3 regions of the Cellulosimicrobium sp. NPDC057127 genome follow, and region 2 is predicted to be linked to each of the others. Evidence: riboswitches for the same ligand, from Rfam matches in the RefSeq annotation. Region 2 holds a riboswitch; each other region holds the start of a gene.
What was found. A riboswitch is a leader RNA that binds a small molecule or an ion and turns the genes downstream of it on or off. The one in region 2 is predicted to bind S-adenosylmethionine.

Region 1 (4,409 bases), on a different contig from region 2:
GCCTCTCGAGGACGTTCCACCACGTGCGTGGAGGGAGCCACGTGCCTAGGGTCGAGACGTACCGACGAGAGGAGCACCTCATGGGTCTCGGAGACAAGATCGAGCACGGCGCCGAAGAGGCGAAGGGCAAGCTCAAGGAGGGCGCCGGCAAGGCGACGGACGACGAGCGCCTCGAGTCGGAGGGTCACGGCGACCAGGCCAAGGCCAACCTCAAGCAGGCCGGCGACGACGTCCGCGACGCCTTCAAGAAGTAGCCCACGGCACTCACGCCGCCACGACGCAGCAGAGGGCCCCGCCGTCCACGGCGGGGCCCTCGTCGTGTCCGGGCGGTCGCGCGTCGAGCCCGGGCCGCCGGTTCGGTCAGTCGGCCGGGCCGCACCCCGCGGCATCGGCGAGGAATCCTGCCGCGGCGGTCGCGAACAGTCCTTCGAGCCCCGATCCCGCGGGCACGGGACGCGGGTCGTCGACGACGGTCCAGCACCCGTCGACCACCGCGTACCGGACGGACGGCCCGTGCTCGACGTACGCGCGCACTCCCGCGACGAGGCGCGCGACCTCGGCACCGGTGGTGCCCACGCCGACGGACGCGCGGATCGCACCGGCGTCGTACCCGAGGCGGGCGAGCAGCGGGTGGGCGCAGAACCGGCCGTCGCGCACACCGATGCCGTGCTCCGCGGACAGGTAGGCCGCGACGAGGCCCGGGTCGTGACCGGTCACGGAGAACGTCACGACGCCGACGGGGTCGGCCGCGTCCGGCCACACCGTCACGACCCGCACGCCGTCGATCTCCGCGAGCCCGTCGACGAGCGCGGCGCGCAGCGCGGACTCGTGGGCGTGCAGGTCCGCGGGGTCGATCGTCGCGAGCGCGTCGCACGCGGCCGCGAGCGCCACCGCACCCACGACGTTCGGCGAGCCCGCCTCGTGCCGGGCGGGCGCCGCCTGCCACTGGGTGCCGTCGACGCGCACCTGGCGCACCGCGCCTCCGCCCGCGAGGTACGGCGTGCCGGCGTCGAGCCAGTCGCGGCGCCCGACCAGCGCACCCGCGCCGAACGGCGCGTACGTCTTGTGGCCGGAGAACGCGACGTAGTCCGCGCCGGTCCCCGCGAGGGAGAAGCCGCGGTGCGGGACGAGCTGGGCGCCGTCGAGCACGACGCGCGTGCCGGCGTCGTGCGCGATCCGCACCACCTCGGCGACGGGCAGCGCCTCGCCGGTGACGTTCGACGCCCCGGTCACGGCGAGCAGGGCGTAGTCGAGGCGGCCGAGCTCGGTGCGCAGGCCGGAGAGCGACTCGGCCACGCTCGTGCCTCCGGCGAGGACGGTCGCCCCGCCCGCGCGCTGCCAGGGCAGGAGGTTGGCGTGGTGCTCGACGTCGAGGACGAGCACACGGCCGGGAGTGCCGTCCGGGTTCTCGGGCACGCAGCCCGCGAGGAGGTTGAGCGAGTCGGTGGTGTTGCGCGTGACGACCGTGACGTCGTCGCCGCGGGCGCCGACGAACGCCCCGATCCGCGCGCGGGCCGCCTCGTACAGGGCGGTCGAGACCTGCGACAGGTAGCCGGCGCCGCGGTGCACGCTCGCGTAGAGGGGCAGCACCTCGGTGACGCGGTCGGCGACGGCGCGCAGGGCGGGCGCCGACGCGGCGACGTCGAGGTTGGCGTACGGGACGCTGCGCCCGTCGACGAGCGGGACGAGCGTGTCGCTGCCGACGACGGGCAGCAGCGCGGGCGTGTCGGTCGTACAGGTGGTGTCGGCGAGAGCGGTCACGGCACGGTCCTCCGATGTCGGGTCGGGGAGGTGCTCCCCGCGCTTGCCGCGCACCGGTCGGCGTGCGGCCTGGTCGTCACCCGGGGCACCCCGCCGCGAGAGGAGGGTTGCCGGCCAGCAAACCGGGGTTTCGCGCTGGCACTCATGACCTGCGCACCAGGATGAGCGAGGCTCGGAGACGCGTCAAGGACTGGGCAGCGTGTCTCACATCGCGAGCGGCGGGCTGTTCACCGCCCGGTGTCGACATGCGCCCACGTGTCGAGACGGCTGTCCCACCCGCTGGTCGGCGTGCCGTACGATCCGAGGAACCATCCGGAGCGGCCGAGTGACGTGGCACGTCGACGCCGCAGCAACCCCCCGTGTCGTCCAAGCACGGGCGAGGGTGCTACTGCCACGATCGATGGAGGACACCATGAGCAACCCCGCACCCCGCCGCACCTCGCTGCCCGAGGCCCGGCCCGCCGCCGGCTACGCCGGCGACATCGACCCCCAGCAGGCGTTCGACCTGCTCGCCGACGACCCGCGCGCGGTCCTCGTCGACGTCCGCACCGAGGGCGAGTGGCGCACCATCGGCGTTCCCGACGTCGCCGACCTCGGCCACGACGTCGTGTTCGACGAGTGGGTCACGCCCCTCGGGCCCAACCCGGCGTTCCTCGACCGCCTCGCCGACGCCGGCCTCACGCCGGGCGACGAGCGACCCGTCGTCTTCCTGTGCCGGTCCGGCCAGCGTTCGATCGGTGCCGCGCGCGCCGCGACCGCCGCCGGGATCGGGCCGTCGTACAACGTCGTCGAGGGCTTCGAGGGCGCGCAGGGGTTCTCCGGAGCGCGCGACGTCGAGGGCTGGAAGGTCCGCGGCCTGCCCGTCACCACGTACGACGCCGCCCAGGCCGGTACCGCGGACGGCGAGGCCGCGCGATGAGCCCGGCGGACGGCGTCGGGCACGAGGTGCCGGGCGGGGTGCCGGGCGGCTCTGGCCGCAAGCCGCTGCCCGCGACCGCGCGGCCTGCGACGCTCGCGGTGCGCGGCGGCAACGCGCGCACGGACTTCCAGGAGACGTCCGAGGCGCTGTTCCTCACCCAGGGGTACACGTACGACCGCGCCGCCGACGCCGAGGCGGCGTTCAAGGGCGAGGTCGACCGGTTCGTCTACTCGCGCTACGGCAACCCGACCGTGCACACGTTCACCGAGCGGCTGCGCCTCATCGAGGGCGCCGAGGCGTGCCACGCGACCGCGTCGGGCATGTCGGCCGTGTTCACGTCGCTCGCGGCGCTCGCGCGGTCCGGGTCGCGCATCGTCGCGGCACGTGCGCTGTTCGGGTCGAGCATCGTGATCTTCGACGAGATCTTCGCGAAGTGGGGCGTGCGGACCGACTACGTCGACGGGCACGTGCTCTCCCAGTGGGAAGAGGCGCTCGCGACGCCCGCGGACGTCGTGTTCTTCGAGACGCCGTCCAATCCCATGCAGGACATCGTCGACGTGCGGCGCGTGAGTGAGCTCGCGCACGCCGCGGGCGCCGTCGTCGTGCTCGACAACGTGTTCGCGACGCCGCTGCTGCAGAAGCCGCTCGAGCTCGGCGCGGACGTCGTCGTGTACTCGGCGACGAAGCACATCGACGGTCAGGGCCGCGTCCTGGGCGGGGCCATCCTCGGCAGCGAGGAGTACGTCGGTGGGCCCGTGCAGACCCTCATCCGCAACACCGGGCCGACGCTGTCGGCGTTCAACGCGTGGGTGCTGCTCAAGGGTCTCGAGACGATGCCCGTGCGCGTCGCCGCGCAGAACGCGAACGCGGAGCGGGTGGCGCGGGCGCTCGAGGAGCTGCCGGGGCTGGCGCGCGTGCGCTACCCGTTCCTCGACTCGCACCCGCAGACGGAGCTCGCGCGCTCGCAGCAGTCCGGCGGCGGCACCGTCGTGACGTTCGACCTCGCCGTGCCCGGAGGGACCGACCCCGAGACGGCCAAGAAGAGAGCGTTCGCGTTCCTCGACGCGCTCCAGGTCGTCGACATCTCCAACAACCTCGGCGACGCGAAGTCGCTCGTCACGCACCCCGCGACGACGACGCACCGCAAGCTCGGGCCCGAGGGCCGCGCGGCCGTCGGGATCGCGGAGACGACCGTGCGGCTGTCGGTGGGGCTCGAGGACCCGCTCGACGTGATCGAGGACGTGGAGCAGGCGCTGCACGCCTGAGCGTCGCCCGCGGGGAGAATCCTCGTGCCCGACGGCGCGCGGTCGGCCTAGCCTGACGACGTGCCCGCCTACGTCCGCCCGCCGATCCCGCGTCAGGTGTACCACGACGCCGACGGGCGGCCGTACGAGTACGGCGAGCGCTGGACGGACCTCGACGGCCCGCCCGAGGACACGTACTCGGTGAGCGCCCACCCGGAACGGTTCGCGCCGGTCGTCGACGTCGCCGACGCGCTCGTGGCGCACCTCGAGGCGACGTACGACGTCGCGGTCGCGAGCGCCGACCTGCGTGGTCTGGACGTGTCCGCGCACACCGCTGAGGAACCGGCGCACCCGCTGCTCGCGGGGATCCGGCACCTCGCCCAACCCGCCGAGCGGGTCGTGCGGCTCGTACCCGCCGCGGACGACGCGGCACCGCTGACGGTCGTCGTCACCGGACTCCCGGGAGTGCAGGTGCTCGCCGGGGC
Region 2 (4,409 bases):
GGGCACGATGCGCACGCCCGACGACCGCAGCGCCTCGACGTCGGGGGCGTACTCGGGCTGGGCCTTGAGGTTGCCCGAGAGCAGGAGGTCGTCGCGCGACCCGTCGTCCTCGGTGGGCATGCCGAACTGCGCCGGGTCCGGCGCCGGCCGGTCGAGGTAGTCGGCCGGGAGCGGCCCGACGTGGCTCACCAGCGCGATGAACTTCGCCATCGCGGGGCCGTAGCCCTCGCGGTGGTACGTGTCGACGATGTCGAGCTCGGCGGCGTCGGCGACCTCGCGGTCCTCGAGCAGCGCCGTGACCGGCGGCTCGTGCGACACGAACGTGCCGATCGCGGCCGGGTGCTGCTCGATCCACGAGAGCCCGACGATGCCGCCGCCGCTCGACCCGAACACGTCCACGGTGCCCAGTCCGAGCGCCTGGACGATCCGGTGCAGGTCGTCCGCGTGGCCCGGCATGGTCACCTCGCCCCCGGGCGCGAGGGTGCTGCGCTCCGCGCCGCGCGGGTCGTACGTGATCACCGTGCGGTCGTCGAGCAGCGCGACGAGCTGCTCGAAGCCCGACGCCCCCATGGGCGACCCCATGACGACGAGCGGCGGCAGGTCGCTCGCCGTCGCCGGCTCGTTCACGTCGTAGGTGAGGACGGCACCCGGCACGTCCAGGGTGTAGGTCTTGCGCTCGCTCATGGTCGCCTCCGCGTCGTCGTCCCGCCCGGGTGCGGGCGGTTCCTCCACGAGGACGACGACTGCGGAGCCGACCGGGACTCATCGGTGCCGCGCGGAGCCGTCAGCTCCAGAGGCGGCGTGTGGCGATCTCGGCGCCCTGCGCGAGCGACTCGAGCTTCGCCCACGCGATCTGCGGGTGCACGCGCCCGCCGAGCCCGCAGTCGGTCGAGGCGACGACGTTCTCGCGCCCCACGCGCGTCGCGAACCGCTCGATGCGCTCGGCGACGAGCTCGGGGTGCTCGACGACTTTCGTCGCGTGCGAGACCACGCCCGGCAGCAGGAGCTTGCCCTCGGGCAGCGCGACGTCGTCCCACACCCGGTACTCGTGCTCGTGGCGCACGTTCGCGGCCTCGAACGAGTACGCCGACGCGTTGATCTCGAGCATGAGGCCGACGACGTCCTGCATCGGCAGGTCGGTCGTGTGCGGACCGTGCCACGAGCCCCAGCACAGGTGGTACCGCACGCGGTCCTCGGGGATGCCGCGCAGCGCGTGGTTGAGCGCCTCGACGTGCACCCGGGAGAAGGCGAGGTAGTCCTCGACGGTCGGCTCGGGCGTGACCTGGTCCCAGGACTCCGCGAGACCCGGGTCGTCGATCTGGACGACGAGGCCGGCGTCGACGATCGCGAGGTACTCCTCGCGCAGCACGTCCGCCCACGCGTACGCGTACTCCTCGTGGGTCGCGTAGTGCTCGTTGGCGATGCGCGTCGCCGAGCCGGGTGCGATCGCGGTGACGAACGCGTCCTGCACGCCCGCGGCGTCGGCGGCCGCGCGCAGGTTCGCGGCGTCCTGCGCGACGGCGGCCTGCCCGGTGTACGTCAGCGGGCCCGTCACCTTGGGGAAGGCCCCGGGACCCTCGCCCGCGAAGATGCCCGACGTCGGGTCCGTGTACGCCTCGCGGAACCGCGCCTGGTCACGGCGGTTGCCGAACCCGGTGAGGCGCACGTCGCCGGGCGCGGACTGCACGTCGGCCAGCACCCACGCGGCGTCCGTGTCGAGCTCCAGCCCGCCAGTGCGCTGGAACGAGTACGACCACCACGCGCCGTAGTCCATCGGCGACGACATCGACTTGCCGTACTCGCCGTCGCCCACGAGCGTGATGCCCGCGCGCCGCTGCCGCTCCACCACGTCCACGACGGCGTCGCGCAGCAGCGCGTCGAAGTCGCCGTTCCCGTCGCCTGCCTCGCGCGCCGCGTTGGCCGCGAGCAGCTCGGGCGTGCGCGGGAGCGAGCCCGCGTGGGTGGTCTGGATACGGTCCTCGTTGCGGCGCACGGCCCTGCCTCTCGTCACGTCACCGCGCCCGTCCGGGCGCGACCCCGATCGTCACACGCCGGCACGCCGTCGGGACGTTCGCGGCCACCATGCGGGAGCGCGTGCGCCTCACATGTCGACCGATCGCCACTCTCGACGGAACCTACCCGTCGGCATCACGCTCTCCGGCCGCACGGCGTCGACGACCACCTGCTGCGTCCATGATCCTTCTTCGACGTGATGCACGAGCACGGCCAGATGCTCCAGCGCCTCAAGGGCGTGGTCGCCGTCACTCCTTCTCACAGCGGGATCGCCTCGATGGTCGCGCGCACCGCATCACGCAAGGTGCGCTCCGGTACGACGTCGACCGGGCGACCCAGTATCTGCTCGAGCTCCGCCTGGAGGGCGCCAAGCCCGAAGAGCCCGACCCTGTCGTCGAGGTCGACGAGCAGATCGACGTCGGAGTCCGGCCTCTCGCCACCGGCGGCGACCGAGCCGAACACGCGCACGTGCCGGGCACCGTGGCGAGCTGCCGCCTCGACGACCTCGTCCCTCTTGACGCGCAGCACGTCGTCGAGTACCGAGCCGTGCCTGTGCTCCTGCGACGGGCGGGGGCCTTCATGCGAGAGAGCTCGGTCGAGCAGACGCTTGACCTCCGGCTGGCTGCGACCGAGTGCCACCGCGGTTCGGCGCTGGCTCCAGCCGAGGTCGTGCGCCTGGCGGACGGCGCGCTCCAGCGTCGCACCGGCCTCTGCGCGCATCGTGTCCGCACGGGCACCCGCACCCTCCAGATACCGGGCGAATGCGTCCTCGACAGCGCTCATCAAGCCACCTCCGATAGCAGATGCTATCACTTCGGGTCGTCGGGGGCAGCGGACGTGGTGAGACCGCCAGGCCCTGCTCGCGCGACGCCGGCAGACGTCGACCTCGCGCATCCCGCGGCCGTGGCCGGGGCCGGTCTTCCCCCTGGGGCACCGTGCGCGAGGGGCGCGGTTGCCGGACCGGCACGCGGAGGGCGTCTCGCCGGCCACTCGTGACCTGCCCCGATGTCTACACGACCGCGCGGACGCACGGCAAGCGCGCACCTGCGCGACCCCACCGGACGCCCGCCGGACGTCTGCCGGACTCCTGCCCGACGCCGTCCGGTCACCTGCCGGGCCTAGCGTCGAGCGCGGACACAGCCGGGACCACCGGAAGGGCACAGCGACGATGACCCTCACGATCACGCTCGTCCGCCACGGGCAGACCGTCCTCAACGCGCGCCGGCACCTGCAGGGCGCGTGCGACTCCCCGCTCACGCGCACGGGACGCGCCGGCGTCCGCGTCACGGCGCAGCACCTCGCGCTCCACGACTTCGACGCCGTCTACTGCTCCCCGCAGGGCCGGGCGGTCCTCACGGCGATGGAGATCCTGCGCCATCACCCCGACCTGCCGATGACGGTCGACCACGACCTGCGCGAGCTGTCGTTCGGCAGCTACGAGCGACGCCCGGAGCACGAGCTCGACGCCGTCGAGTCCTGGACGGACCTCGTCCCCGCCGTGCTGGCCGGCACCCACCCGGGAGTGGGCGGCGGCGAGCCCGGCGCCGACTTCATGGCCCGCGTGCGTGGCGTCTTCGCGCGCATCGTGGCCGCGCACGACGACGCGGCCGGCCCGGGTGCGGCGGAGGACCGGCAGGTGCTCGTCGTCGGGCACGGACTGACGCTCGGCGCCTACCTCGCGACGATCGACCCGTCACGCCTCGTCGCGCTGCCGAACGCGTCGGTGTCGACGGTCGAGGTCACCGACGGGCGCGCCACCGTCGTGGCCGCGGGGATCGACGTCGCCGGGCACGGCTCGGTCGCGGCACGCCCGGCCCCCGTCCCGCACGACGTCGCGCCGGTCGCGGTCGCGCAGGGCTGACCTCGGCCCTGCCGTCCGGGCGCCCGCGCCGCTACCCTCGGGGGCGCAGCACAGCCCGAGCCGGGAGGACGACGATGACCACGGCGACGCCACGCACGACGGTCCTGGACCGCCTCGACGCCGCGCTGACCGCACCGGACGCGACGCGCACCGAGCGCGCGCTCGGGTACGGCACCGCGCTCGTGGGCGGCGTCCTCGCCCTCGTGCTGGCGCTCCGCGCCGACCTCGACGTCTGGCAGGTCGCGCTGCTCACGCTCGTGGGCTTCGACCTCTTCGGCGGGGTCGTGGTCAACGCGACCGCGTCCGGCTCGCGCCGCTTCCACGCACCGGGCACTCCGCGCCACCGCGTCGTCGTCTTCACGGCGGTCCACGTGCACCCGCTCGTCGTCGCCGCGCTCGTGCCCGACCTGCCGTGGCCGACGGCGGTCGTCACCTACGCCGGCGTCCTCGCCGCGGTGGTCCTGACGGTCCTGGTGCCCGACGCCGTCCGCGCGCCCGTCGCGTTCGCCGCCGCCGCGGTGCTCGTCGCCCTCCT
Region 3 (4,409 bases), 180 kb from region 2:
CCGAGCGTGAGCGTCGCCTCGACGTAGGTGTTGGTCACCGTGCACACGACGTCCTCGTCCGGACCGACGACGACGTTCGCCCCCGCCTGGAGCAGCCCGCCGACGCACTCCCACGCGCCCTGCTCGTAGCCCGGCGGTCCTCCGGACTCGGCGAGCGCGTGCACGCCCTCGCCGACGTCGACCTGGGTCACCGCGGTGCTGCCGGACGGCCCCGAGATCGTCGCGTCGGCCCCGTCCGGTCCCGGCCCGGTCGCCGACAGCGTCCAGTCCTCCGGGGCCGCGGGCCCGCCGTCGACCTCCTTGACGAGCGTGAGCAGGGACGGCAGCGGCGTGTTGGTGATCGTGCACGTGACGTCGCCGCCCTCGGGCACGGCGACGACGTCGCCCGTCACCGTCGCGCCCGTGCACTCCCACGGACCGGCGGCGAAGCCGCTCCAGCCGTCCTCGGCGAGCGTGTAGTCACCCGCGGGGACGTACGCGTCCGTGACGGCGTCCGACCCGGACGGCCCGCTGACCGTCGTCGCCGCGCCGGTCGCGGTGAGCGTCCAGTGCTCCGGCACGGCGAACCGCTCGCCCTCGAGCAGCTTGGCGAGCGTGAGCGTCGCGCCGGTCCACGTGTTCGTCGCCGTGCACACGACGTCCTCGCCCTCGGCGACCGTGACCGCGCCTCCCGAGCCGTCGCCGGCGGCCGCCCCCGTGCACGCCCACGCGACGTCGTACCCGGGCGGGCCGTCCTCCGTCAGCGCGTACGTCCCGGTCGCGACCTCGACGGCCGTGACGTCGGCCGAGCCCGTCGTCCCGGAGAGCGTCTGCGGGCCGGCCGCGGCGAGCGTCCAGTCCCCCGGGGACGCCGGGCCCCCGACGACGTCCTTGACCAGGGTCAGCGTCGGCGCGGTCGGCGCGACCGGTCCGACGTTCGTCACCGTGCACGTCACCGAGGCCGCGAGGTCGATCGTCACGACGTCGCCGGCGAGGTCGGCGCCGTCGCACGCCCACCCGTCGCTGCGGTAGCCGTCGGGACCGCCCTCCTCGGAGAGCGTGTACTGCCCGATGCGGACCTCCTGGCGCGTCACGGCGTCGGAGCCCGAGGGACCCGCGATCGCGGAGGGCCCCTGCGCGCGCAGGGTCCAGTCCTCGGGCGACGCCGTCCCGCCCACGACGTCCTTGACGAGCGTGAGCGTCGGGAAGATCGCCTCGTTGTCGACCGTGCAGGTCAGCGTGCCGCCCGGGGGGACGACGACCTCGGGCGTCGGGTCGAGGATGTCGTCGCCCCCGCAGCTCCAGCTCTGGAACCGGTAGCCGTCGACGCCGCCGGACTCCCAGATGCGGTAAGTCCCCGCCGGCACCTCGAGGGACTGGACGCCGTTGAGCCCGTCCCCCTCGATCACCTGCCCGGTGTCGAGGTTCCGCGCGTGCATCGTCCACAGCTCGCGCCGGCCCTCGGACGAGCCGGTGTCGAGGTTCTCGATCCGCTTGAACAGCGAGAGGCGTCCCGTCTCGACCTGCGCGGCCGCGGACCTGCCGGCGGGCACGACGAGTGCGACGAGGAGCGCGACGGCGAGCAGCGCTGCTCCGAGGACGACGATCGGACGTGACGCGCGCGGGGCGCGGGACGAGCGGTTCGGCACGGGTCGGCACCTCCGTCGCAGGATCGGACCGACCGTAACCCGTGGGGGGGCAGGACGCCCGCCGACCGCGGGAGCGGGGGCAGGGCGCCCGCTCCCGCGGGAACTCGGGCCTGCCGCATCTCACCCGTCGTCACGTCGTCTCATCAGGCGGGCGCTCTCGACCGCATGGCGGATCGCCTCTACGATCGAGGGCAACCATCCAGAGCGGTCGAGAGTCCTGGCTCGACGACACCGCAGCAACCCGCCGACGGAAGCCTCCCGAGGACAAAGGTGCTAACGCCAGGGTCGATGGAGTGACTATGGTCCACGAGGCATCCTTCACGCACGGTCCCACCGTGTCGTTCGAGCTCATGCCGCCCCGGCGCCCCGACGCGGCGCCGAAGTTCTGGGAGACGGCGCGCCGGCTCGTCGCGACGCACCCCGACTTCGTGTCCGTGACCTACGGTGCCGCCGGCACCGACCGCGCGACGTCGCGCGAGGTCATCGCGCGCCTGGTCCAGGGCACGCCCGTGCTGCCGATCGCCCACCTCACGTGCGTGGGCGCGTCGCGCGAGGACGTCGAGGAGGTCATCGCCGACTTCCTCGACGCCGGCGTGCGCAGCTTCCTCGCGCTACGCGGCGACCCGCCGAAGGACCAGCCCGACTGGCGGCCCGCGCCGGACGGCGTCCGCTCGAGCATCGAGCTCGTCGCCCTGCTGCGCGAGGTCGAGGCGTCGCGCTGCGCGGCGAACCCGTCGTCGGCCCTGCGCGGCGCGGCCCGGCCGCTGACCATCGCCGTCGCGACCTTCCCCGACGGCAACCGGCCCGCCGGCACGACGCGCGCCCAGGAGGTCCGCCGCCTGTGGCAGAAGCAGCAGGCCGGCGCGAGCTTCGCGATCACCCAGCTGTTCTACGACGCGTCGTCGTACACCGACTTCGTCGCCGAGGCCCGCGCGGCCGGCGTGACGATCCCGATCCTCGCCGGGCTGCTGCCCACGACGGAGCCACGACGGCTCCGCCGCGTCGAGGAGCTCATGGGCGTCCCCGCTCCCCGGCACCTGCTGGAGGCGCTCGACGCCCTGCCCGACCCGCAGGCGCAGCACGCCTACGGGATCGCGTACTCGGTCGACCTCGCGCAGCGCGTCCTCGACGCCGGCGCCCCCGGTCTGCACGTGTACACGTTCAACAAGCACCACGCCGCACTCGACCTGCTCGAGGGTGTCCACCTCGGCGGCGGGACGCGCGGGACCGACGGTGGGAGCCCGAACAGCTCGGGCGCCGTACCGTCCCCGCTCGTCCCGGACCTGGCCAGCGGGCCGTGGGTCACCGGCACCTCCCTGCCCACGACGGGCGCCGCCACGCACGGCAGCCCCGTCTGACCGGTCCCCGGGACCAGCAAGAGGTATCGATCATGACCGTCTCCGTACCCTCCCCTACCCACTTCCCGGCCGACGGGCCCGTGCCGTTCCCCGCCGGGACCGTCCTCGGCTACCCGCGCATCGGGCGCCGCCGCGAGCTCAAGAAGGCCGTGGAGGCCTTCTGGGCCGGGCGGACGAGCGCCGACGAGCTCGAGTCCACGGCACGCGAGCTGCGCCTCGCGACCGTGCGGCGCCTCGTCGAGCTCGGGCTCGACGCCGACGACGCGTCCGTCCCCGGCTCGTTCTCCTTCTACGACCAGGTGCTCGACGTCGTCGCGACGCTCGGGGCCGTCCCGTCACGGTTCGCGTCGCTCACCGACGCGGACGGTCGTCTCGATCTGTCCGGCTACTTCACCGTGGCCCGCGGCCAGGGCGAGGACGCGCCGCTCGAGATGACCAAGTGGTTCGACACGAACTACCACTACCTCGTCCCCGAGATCGGGCCGGACACCCCGGTCCGCTTCGTCGACGACCTCGTCGTGCGCGAGTTCGTCGAGGCGAAGGAGGCGGGCGTCGTGACCCGGCCGGTCGTCGTCGGGCCCGTGACCTTCCTCGCGCTCGCCAAGGTGGACGACACCGTGGGCCCGGACTCCGGGTTCCGCCCGCTCGACCGCCTCGACGACGTCGTCGCCGCCTACGCCGACCTGCTGCGCGCGCTCGCCGCGGCCGGCGCGCCGTGGGTGCAGCTCGACGAGCCGGTGCTCGTCACCGACACGGTCGGCGTGCCGCCCGCCGACCTCGCCGCGGCGGTGGAGCGGGCGTACCGCGTGCTCGCGACCGATCTCCGCCCTGTGCCGAACCCCGGCTTGGACGGCACGCAGGCCGCCGGGAGCCACACAAGCCCGGGTTCGGCGGGCGGGGTGCGCCCGGCGATCCTCGTCGCCGCGCCGTACGGCGGGCTCCAGGGCCGGGCGTCCGACGACGCGGGGGCGGGCACGGGTGCGGCGCCGCTGGACGGGCTCGCCCTGCTTGCGCGGACCGACGTCGACGCGATCGCCGTCGACCTCGTCAAGGGCGCGGTGCCGACGGGGTCCGCCGCGGACGGCACCGTGTCCGGGCTGGCGACGAAGACGCTCGTCGCGGGCGTGGTCGACGGCCACAACGTCTGGCGCGCGGACCTGGCCGCGCGGCTCGAGGTGGTGGACGCCGTGCGCGGCCTCGGGGCCGGCGCGCTCGCCGTCGGGACCTCGACGTCGCTCCTGCACGTGCCGCACGACGTCGAGGACGAGACGTTCGCCGAGCCGGGGACGCCGGGCGCGCCGCGCACCGCGCTGGACCCGCGCCTGCGCGAGTGGCTCGCGTTCGCCGACCAGAAGGTGGGCGAGGTCGCGACGCTCGCCCGTGCGCTCACCGCGGGGCGCGACGCCGTGGCCGAGGAGCTGGC

Region 1: linked by a shared signal. The riboswitch ahead of ACFTZA_RS00810 (aminotransferase class V-fold PLP-dependent enzyme) and the one ahead of ACFTZA_RS05395 (nucleotidyltransferase family protein) in region 2 are both predicted to bind S-adenosylmethionine.
Region 3: linked by a shared signal. The riboswitch ahead of ACFTZA_RS06195 (methylenetetrahydrofolate reductase) and the one ahead of ACFTZA_RS05395 (nucleotidyltransferase family protein) in region 2 are both predicted to bind S-adenosylmethionine.

What each region holds. Positions count from the first base shown of each region.
Region 1 is NZ_JBHUUP010000001.1:187,817-192,225, reverse strand. It holds gene ACFTZA_RS00815 (CsbD family protein) at 81-254, shown strand; gene ACFTZA_RS00810 (aminotransferase class V-fold PLP-dependent enzyme) at 361-1,761, opposite strand; SAM riboswitch class IV at 1,796-1,911, opposite strand; SAM riboswitch class I at 2,067-2,168, shown strand; gene ACFTZA_RS00805 (rhodanese-like domain-containing protein) at 2,174-2,680, shown strand; gene ACFTZA_RS00800 (O-succinylhomoserine sulfhydrylase) at 2,677-3,945, shown strand; gene ACFTZA_RS00795 (DUF6226 family protein) at 4,006-4,409, shown strand, end outside.
Region 2 is NZ_JBHUUP010000004.1:80,749-85,157, forward strand. It holds gene ACFTZA_RS05385 (alpha/beta fold hydrolase) at 1-684, opposite strand, end outside; gene ACFTZA_RS05390 (cobalamin-independent methionine synthase II family protein) at 785-1,993, opposite strand; gene ACFTZA_RS05395 (nucleotidyltransferase family protein) at 2,272-2,796, opposite strand; SAM riboswitch class IV at 2,897-3,011, opposite strand; gene ACFTZA_RS05400 (histidine phosphatase family protein) at 3,182-3,874, shown strand; gene ACFTZA_RS05405 (hypothetical protein) at 3,949-4,409, shown strand, end outside.
Region 3 is NZ_JBHUUP010000004.1:261,297-265,705, forward strand. It holds gene ACFTZA_RS06190 (hypothetical protein) at 1-1,628, opposite strand, end outside; SAM riboswitch class I at 1,821-1,923, shown strand; gene ACFTZA_RS06195 (methylenetetrahydrofolate reductase) at 1,928-2,986, shown strand; gene metE (5-methyltetrahydropteroyltriglutamate--homocysteine S-methyltransferase) at 3,019-4,409, shown strand, end outside.